2 regions of the Pseudomonas sp. HS6 genome follow, and region 2 is predicted to be linked to the other one. Evidence: predicted binding sites of a transcription regulator. Region 2 holds the regulator's gene; the other holds the start of a gene.
What was found. The regulator FliA, encoded in region 2, starts transcription of late flagellar genes. The targets are predictions, from matches to a motif close to CTAAAGTTTNNNNNNNNNNNGCCGNTAA.
Positions count from the first base shown of each region.

Region 1: the regulator FliA is predicted to act here: its motif matches at 2,288-2,315, upstream of JJN09_RS06480 (methyl-accepting chemotaxis protein).

Region 1 covers NZ_CP067412.1:1,429,679-1,434,098, forward strand. Annotated here, with positions in the region: gene JJN09_RS06465 (phenylacetate--CoA ligase family protein) at 1-510, shown strand, start outside; gene JJN09_RS06470 (GNAT family N-acetyltransferase) at 510-1,430, shown strand; gene JJN09_RS06475 (hypothetical protein) at 1,469-2,002, opposite strand; gene JJN09_RS06480 (methyl-accepting chemotaxis protein) at 2,383-4,374, shown strand.
Region 2 covers NZ_CP067412.1:5,409,690-5,414,109, forward strand. Annotated here, with positions in the region: gene flhF (flagellar biosynthesis protein FlhF) at 1-1,339, shown strand, start outside; gene fleN (flagellar synthesis regulator FleN) at 1,453-2,283, shown strand; gene fliA (RNA polymerase sigma factor FliA) at 2,280-3,020, shown strand; gene JJN09_RS24540 (chemotaxis response regulator CheY) at 3,188-3,559, shown strand; gene JJN09_RS24545 (protein phosphatase CheZ) at 3,577-4,365, shown strand; gene JJN09_RS24550 (chemotaxis protein CheA) at 4,420-4,420, shown strand, end outside.

The DNA.
Region 1 (4,420 bases), 2.6 Mb from region 2:
TGCGATCGCACAGGACGCCTGGTCATGACCAATTTCACCCGGCGACTGATGCCGTTGATTCGCTACCCGGTCGGCGACCGCGCCTGCTGGCGGGAACTCGACCGAACGCCCATGCGCAAATTCGCGTTGATGGGCCGCAGCGCCGACAGCCAGCGAGTCAGGGTGGGAATCCTGACGCTGCTGCCCGATGAAATTGGCAACACGGTGCAACGCATCACCGGCAGTGACGATTGGCAACTGGTGATCGAGCAGGTCGGGACCAAGGATGTCCTGCGTCTGAAATGGGCTCCGGACGCTGTGCAATCCACTCCATTTGACACAGACCGAAGACTGCACAGCGCGCTGATTGAACATTACCCGTTGATCAAACAACTGAATGCCGATCACTTGCTGGATATGGAGATTCACTGCTGCACGGTTCAGGACCTGTCATGCCACCCGCGCTCCGGCAAACGCCAGCGCGTGCTGGATCTGCGCGCCTACGACACCCCGCCCATGGAACATCGCTGATGGAAACAGTCACCCTGCGAAGCTTCCGCAGCAGCGACGCTCCTGCCGTTAGCAATTTGTTCAGAAAAATCTACGGCGATCTTTACGCTCAGCCTCACGTCTATCTGCCCTGCATGATCGATCGCAACCATGCGCTGGGTCACTGGCACTCTTTGGTCGCCGTCGCAGAAGATCAAACGCTGGGACACGCGACCTTGATTCATGCCAGGGGATCGCACATCGCCGAGCTGGCGTTGAGCGTGGTTGCCCCGGAAAACCGTGGTCAGAACATTGCCACTCGCCTGGGACGGCAGCTGTTGATTCATGCGCAAGCGCTGGGATACCGGGGCGTGACGATCAAACAGGTCACCGGCCATCCCTACACACAACGCATGGCCGCCAGCCTCGGCTTTCAGAATGTCGGATGGCTGCCCGACTATGTACCCTCTCCTTTCAACGACTCGGCGCGGGAGTCGCTGATTATCGGTTACACACCCATCGACGATAACCGACGTCCGCTCCCGACCCTGGCGTGGCCCGAAAGCTGCCGGGATTTCATGATGCAGATGTGCAGCGTGTTCGGAACACAGGACAAAGCCGCGCCCTGGGTGGGCGAACCGGTGCAGCTCGAACAACAATCGAACCGGTATGAAGGCACTTTCAAAGAGCTCGATGGCGGCTTGTTGAAGCAGTTGCAAGCACTGCCGGCGCATTGGCTTATTTCAATCAGGCTCAGGCTGGCGAAGAGTTTTGAAGACGCGTCGTACTTGTTGACGGCGGCGGGATTCGTGTTCACCGGGCTGGTACCGGATGAGAGAGGCGCGGGCTGGCTGGCGCTGTTTCATCGCGGCGCAAAGCCACCGGTGTTGAAGCTGATCTGCCCGCAGATGCAGCGGCTGCATGACGACCTGCAACTGCAGATCGCTCGCGGAGCGCAATAACGCTCAAGCCCCCTTATCGGGGGCTTGTCGTTGCGAGGTCAAGCCTTGGCGCTGACACCTTTGTCCGTCGGCAGCGAACGATCACCACCCTGCCCGTAGGTCTTCAGGTTCTGAAGAACGTAAATGGCTTTCTTGTACTCGGGAATCAGCCCGTTGGCGTACTTGTTGCCTTTCAGATTGTTGTTCTGGATGGTGTCCAGTTGCGTGGCGAAATACTCCAGCGCATTGAACCTGGCATCCGGGTCTTTCTGAACGCCGAAACGGTCGAACTTGTCACCGGCATTGAGCAGTGTCATCGACGTCACTTCGGAAATAAGGCCCCGACTGCGCAGGAAGTCAGACAGTTTGCCCAACTGCTTGGCAGAGACGTTTTCCGGATCGAACCCCTTGATGTTCTTGTGCAAACGCTGCTTGTCCATTTCCGCCGTATTGAGAACGGTGGGGTCGTTGCCGACCAGGGCCAGCATCTGCTTGACCTTCACGCTTTGAGAAACCGGTTTGCCCGAGCTCCCTGTATCTCGAACCAGCAAACCTGCCTTGGGCTGCCACGCGCCGGTATAACCAACGGTCATGAGCGTGCTCCTTGCGAAAAGAACATGGAAATATCCTTGTGGAACGTCTTGAGTTGCCCGGAGTATCGGCCGGCAAACTGATGGCACCAATCTGTTTTTCACTTTTTTACAAATTTCGTACATTCTCGATACAAAGCACTAAAGCCCCGCAGACGTTGAGCCAGAGCCTCCTGTCCCAGCCGGATAAAATCGGGTTTTTAGTCTAACGAACGGGCTGGTTAGTTCGCATGTGTCGAATCTGTTACTTACCGATCAGCATTTAAAAACTTTTTAGCACGTGAGTACCTAAAGCTTCCTCGCAGCGCGACGATACGTAAGGGATACCCCTACTGTTTTACTCCTCGCCCCTAATAAGAAACGCTGCTCAAGGACCGGTCTCCATGCCCGCATTCCGTACCATTCAGGCTCGCTACACGCTGTTTCTGGTTCTTTTCATTCTGTTGCTGTCGGTCCTGACGGTCGTGGGCATCAGCCAACTGGTCGCGCCGAAACTGCGCCATACCGAAGAGCAAGTGGTGCTCAACCGCATCGCCGAGGTCGCCGAGCAGATCCAGGGCGAACTGAACAAAGTTCAGTCCCAGCAACGCAGCATCACTCAGACCATCCCGCTGCTCGACAGCGCCGCTATCGATACGGTGCTGCCGGGGCTGGTGGACCAGTACGGCGAGTTGAAAGTATTTGGCGGCGGTATCTGGCCACTGCCCGGTCAGCGTGAGGCGGGACGCAACAAGTTCAGCACCTTCTGGCACCGCGACAGCTCCGGCAAACTCGCTGTGAACACCTTCTGGAACAGCGACGCAGCCCCCAACTATTACGACCAGAGCTGGTACAAGGGCGGCTTGCAGACCCCGCGCGGTCAATGTGCCTGGGCCGCTGCTTATAAAGACGATGCCAGCGCCGAGCCGCGCACCAACTGCGCCATGGCCATCCAGAAAAACGGCACGACCTGGGGCGTCTCGACCATCGACGTCACACTGGGCTTCTTCAACGACCTGGTAGCGCGCAAGGAAAAAGACCTCAGCGCCGAAATGCTGATCGTCGAGGCCGACGGCAAGATCATCAGCAACAGTTCGCGCATCAATGGCCCGATCGTGCTGAAAAACATCAGCGAGCTGGCCGGCAGTTCACCTTTCGCGAGTCAGGTAAAGGCTGGCTTGCAACAACGTGATCAGGCCCAGCGTGTCGAATTCGACAACAACGGTGTAGCCAGCACCTTCTTCATGCGCCCGATCGAAGGCACGCCCTGGTTCCTCGCCACTGCACTGCCGACCAAAATGCTCACCGCGCAACGTGATGACGTGCTCAGCACCCTGAGCCTGTTGCAGATCCCACTGGTGATCCTGCTGGTGCTCTGGCAGGTCTATGCGATTCGCCAACTGATCCAGCGCATGAAGGCCTTGAAAGCCAACATCGATTTGCTGTCCAGCGGCGATGCCGACCTGACCCGACGCATCACCATTCGCGCCGAAGACGAACTCGGCGCGATCGGTCACTCGGTCAACACCTTCATCGCCTACCTGCAAAACATGATCGGTGAAGTCACCCAGGCCACCGGCGCCATGGCTTCCAGCCTCGATAACCTGCAACGCACCTCGGCGCACACCAGTCAGATCCTGCTACGCCACGCCTCGGAAACCGACCAGACCGTCACCGCGATCAACGAAATGAGTTCGACCGCTGAAAGCGTCGCGCAGAACGCCGCTGAAACCGCTGCCTTCACCCAGCGCGCCAACGAAAATGCCGATCGCTCGCGGGTCGTGGTCGGCGAAGCCTCAAACAGTGTCGTCGCGCTGATCGACGAAGTGGCCAGCGCCACGCACAAGGTCGAAAGCATGCAGCAGGACGCTCAACGCATCACCGAGATTCTCGGGGTGATTGGCGCGATTGCCGGCCAGACCAACCTGTTGGCGCTCAACGCTGCCATCGAAGCGGCCCGCGCCGGTGAGCAAGGCCGCGGCTTTGCGGTGGTGGCCGACGAAGTGCGTGCCCTCGCCGCCCGCACCCAGGCCAGCACCTCGGAAATCAACGAAATGTTGACCCGCCTGACCCAGGGCGTGAGCTCGTCAGTCAGTGCCATGGAAAACACCCAGGCCAGTTGCCAATCGGCCGCCGACGCCACAGCGCGAGTCAACAGCGGCCTCGACGAGATGGCCGGCTCGGTCAGCCATATCAACAGCCTCAGCACCCAGATCGCCACCGCCGCCGAACAGCAAAGCGCCGTCACCGAAGAGATCAACCGCAGCATGGTGCAAATCCGCCACATGGTCGATGAACTGGTGCAAAGCGGTCAGGCCAGCGAGCTGAACACCCGACAACTGCTGGAAGCCAACAGCCAGGTCAGTGCGATCATGGGCCGGTTCAAGGTGCGATGAGCTTGTTTACCTGACAAATCTGTCATCTCTCGCTCAGCAGGCTGTC
Region 2 (4,420 bases):
GCAAGTTAAGCGTTTTTTCGCCGCCGATATGCGTCAGGCCATGAAGCTGGTTCGTGATGAGCTGGGCGCTGATGCCGCCATCATTGGCAACCGCCGCATTGCCGGCGGCGTCGAGCTGACGGCGGCGCTGGATTACAAATTGTCGGCGCTGGCGCCACGGGTTCCGAACATGGAACTCGAAGACGAGCTGCGCAAGACCCAGTCGCGCATCGTCACCGCCCAGGCTGAGCTGAGCATGCGTGGTGAAGCCGACGGCAACACCAATCGCCAGTTGTTCTCCGGTCTGCCATTGACCGCCGGCCTGCCGCTGACGGCTGCCGAGCCTCTGACAGAACCGACTTACGCTGCTCCGGCCCGTCCAGCCCCGGCACCTGCGCCGGCTGCCGCTGGCGTCGATCCGCGTGCGCTGGATTCGATGCGTTTCGAACTCAACAGCCTGCGCGAGCTGATGGAAGTGCAGCTCGGCACTCTGGCCTGGAATCAGCTGCAAGGCAGCCGTCCGGCCCAAGCGAACCTCTATCGTCGTCTGCAACGCATCGGCTTGTCCGGCCCGTTGTCCCGCGACCTGCTGGCGCTGACCAGCGATATCGAAGAGCCTCGTCAGGCCTGGCGCATGCTGCTGGCGCACCTGGCGCGGATGATTGCCACACCGGAAGTCGAGCCACTGGAAGAGGGCGGGATCATTGCCATGGTCGGCCCGGCCGGAATGGGCAAGACCACCACCTTGGCCAAGCTCGCTGCCCGTTACGTGCTCAAGTACGGCGCGCAGAACATTGCGCTGGTGAGCATGGACAGTTTCCGCATCGGTGCTCAGGAACAGTTGAAAACCCTGGGCCGGATCCTCAATGTGTCGGTGACCCACGTCGATCCGGGCCAGTCCCTGGTGCAGGCGCTGGATCCACTGCTGCGCAAACGCGTGGTGCTGATCGATACCGCCGGCCTGCAGGCCAGCGATCCGGCATTGCGCATGCAGCTGGAAAGCCTGGCCAGTCGTGGCGTTCGGTCGAAAAATTATCTGGTACTGGCAACCACCAGCCAGAAACAGGTTCTAACCGCCGCTTATCACAGTTACAAGCGTTGCGGGCTCGCCGGGTGCATCCTGACTAAACTGGATGAGACGGCCAGCCTTGGCGAAGTGCTGAGCCTGGCGATCAGTCATGAACTGCCGGTCGCCTACCTGACCGACGGCCCACGGATTCCGGATGATCTGCATCTGCCGCGCCGTCATCAATTGGTCAGCCGCGCCGTCAGCGTGCAAATGCAGGAAGAACCCAGCGAAGAAGCCATGGCTGACATGTTCGCTGATATCTACCACAGTCCGACCAAGCAGGTTGGCTGAGGTAATGAACAGTTTTTGTACCTACATCGATGGTCTGCCATGCATTGTTCCGGTTGTGAACGCGCAGCCAGTAATGTGGCCTCCGTCTATGCAAGACAAGGTAAAGAAATAACATGGGCAGCATGCATCCCGTACAGGTGATCGCGGTGACCGGCGGCAAAGGTGGCGTCGGCAAGACTAACGTGTCAGTGAACTTGTCCCTGGCGCTGGCAGAGCTTGGCCGTCGGGTCATGCTGCTGGACGCCGACCTGGGTCTGGCGAACGTCGACGTTCTGCTGGGCCTCACGCCCAAACGTACCCTGGCCGATGTGATCGAGGGCCGCTGCGAGCTGCGCGACGTGCTGTTGCAAGGCCCCGGCGGGATCCGCATCGTGCCGGCCGCTTCCGGCACCCAGAGCATGGTTCACCTGAGCCCGGCCCAGCATGCCGGTCTGATTCAGGCGTTCAGCGACATCGGCGACAATCTCGACGTACTGGTGATCGACACCGCTGCGGGGATTGGTGACTCGGTAGTCAGTTTCGTTCGCGCGGCGCAAGAAGTGTTGCTGGTGGTCTGCGACGAGCCGACCTCGATCACCGACGCCTACGCACTGATCAAACTGCTGAACCGCGATTACGGCATGAACCGCTTCCGTGTCCTGGCCAACATGGCCCAGAGCCCGCAGGAAGGTCGCAATCTGTTCGCCAAGTTGACCAAGGTCACGGATCGCTTCCTCGACGTCGCCCTACAATACGTCGGCGCGGTGCCTTACGACGAAAGCGTGCGCAAGGCGGTGCAGAAGCAGCGTGCGGTCTATGAAGCCTTCCCGCGTTCCAAGTGCGCACTGGCGTTCAAGGCGATCGCACAGAAGGTCGACACCTGGCCGCTGCCCGCCAACCCGCGCGGCCACCTCGAATTTTTCGTCGAGCGCCTCGTGCAGCAAACGGCAGGACCTGTGCTATGACCGCCAGCGGTATGAATTTCTACAAGAAGTCGGCACGTGACGCGCAGTACGAGCTGATCGAGCGTTACGCGCCACTGGTCAAACGCATCGCCTATCACTTGCTGGCGCGATTGCCGGCCAGTGTGCAGGTCGAAGACCTGATTCAGGCCGGAATGATCGGCCTGCTCGAAGTCTCGACCAAATACGACGCCAGCAAGGGCGCCAGTTTCGAAACGTACGCGGGCATCCGGATCCGCGGCGCCATGCTCGATGAAGTACGCAAGGGGGACTGGGCACCGCGCTCGGTTCACCGCAACACCCGTATGGTCAGCGACGCGATTCGCTCGATTGAAGCTAAAACCGGCCGTGACGCTAAAGATCACGAGGTTGCGGCCGAACTCCAATTGAGTCTCGACGATTACTACGGGATTTTGAACGACACCCTGGGCAGCCGACTGTTCAGTTTCGACGACCTGCTGCAGGACGGCGAACACGAAGGGCTGCACGAGGATGGCGCCAGTGCTCATCTTGAGCCGTCGCGCGATCTGGAAGATGAGCGCTTCCAGGCTGCGTTGGCGGACGCGATTGCCAATTTGCCGGAGCGTGAGCGACTGGTGTTGGCGCTGTACTACGACGAAGAGCTGAACCTCAAGGAAATCGGTGAAGTCCTTGGCGTCAGTGAATCGCGGGTCAGCCAGTTACACAGCCAGTGCGCGGCCCGCTTGCGGGGGCGTTTGGGGGAGTGGCGAGCGCGCTGAAGGCAGTGTGGGGACGCTGCGAACGAGGCTGGTGCGGTGGTGAACGGCACCGGTCTTGCTCTGTTGTGCTCCAGACAGTCATCGAGTGCTTTGCCGGATTGATTGAAATGGCGCGTCCAGGTGCTGGGCGCGTTTAAGACTGCTTGGAGGTCGAATTGAACAAAGACATGAAAATCCTCATCGTTGATGACTTCTCAACGATGCGGCGGATCATCAAGAACCTGTTGCGTGACCTCGGGTTCACCAACACCGTTGAAGCCGACGATGGCACCACTGCCATTCCGGTACTCAACAGCGGCAGCATCGACTTTCTGGTGACCGACTGGAACATGCCTGGCATGACCGGTATCGACCTGCTGCGCCATGTGCGCGCCGATGAAAAACTCAAGCACCTGCCAGTGCTGATGGTGACTGCTGAAGCCAAGCGCGAGCAGATCATCGAAGCGGCCCAGGCCGGCGTTAACGGCTACGTGGTCAAACCTTTCACGGCTCAGGCGCTGAAAGAAAAAATCGAGAAGATTTTCGAACGCATCGGCTGATGACGCGCGGGGGAGCTATGGAGCATAACGAATCTTCACAGGGCGACTTCGAGTCGACTCTGAAAAAACACGCGGTCGAACTGGTCGAAAGCCTTGAAAAAGGCAGGTTCGGCGACGCTGTGCAACTGATCCATGAGCTCAATCAGACCCGTGACCGTGGCCTGTACCAGGAAGTGGGCAAGCTCACGCGCGAACTGCACAGTGCAATCGTCAACTTCCAGATCGACCCGCATATGCCGCAGGCCGAGGAAGTGTCGCAGATCACTGATGCGACCGAGCGTCTGGGCTATGTGGTCAAGCTGACCGAGGCGGCGGCCAACCGCACCATGGACCTGGTGGAAAGCGCCACGCCGGTGGTCAATGGCCTGGCTGACGAAGCCCAGGCATTGAGTGCCGACTGGGGACGCTTCATGCGCCGTGAAGTCGGGGCTGAAGAGTTCCGCGAGCTGGCGCGTCGGGTCGACGGTTTTCTGACACGCAGCAGCACGGACAACCGCGCAGTGTCGAGCAACCTCAACGACATTCTGCTGGCCCAGGATTACCAGGACCTCACCGGTCAAGTGATCAAGCGCGTGACCCAACTGGTCACCGAAGTCGAAAGCAATCTGCTCAAACTCGTGCTCATGGCCAGTCAGGTGGACCGCTTTGCGGGCATCGAACATGACCGTGCGGCGATGCTCGCTGAAAAAGATCCACAAAAACATCTCTCGCAGGGTGAAGGTCCGCAGATTCATGCCGATAAACGAGAAGACGTTGTGTCCGGTCAGGACGATGTGGACGATTTGTTATCCAGCCTTGGATTCTAGAGTTTTGGAATTATAGGTTTTTTGGGTTTTTAGACCTGTAGGAGCACCCCATTAA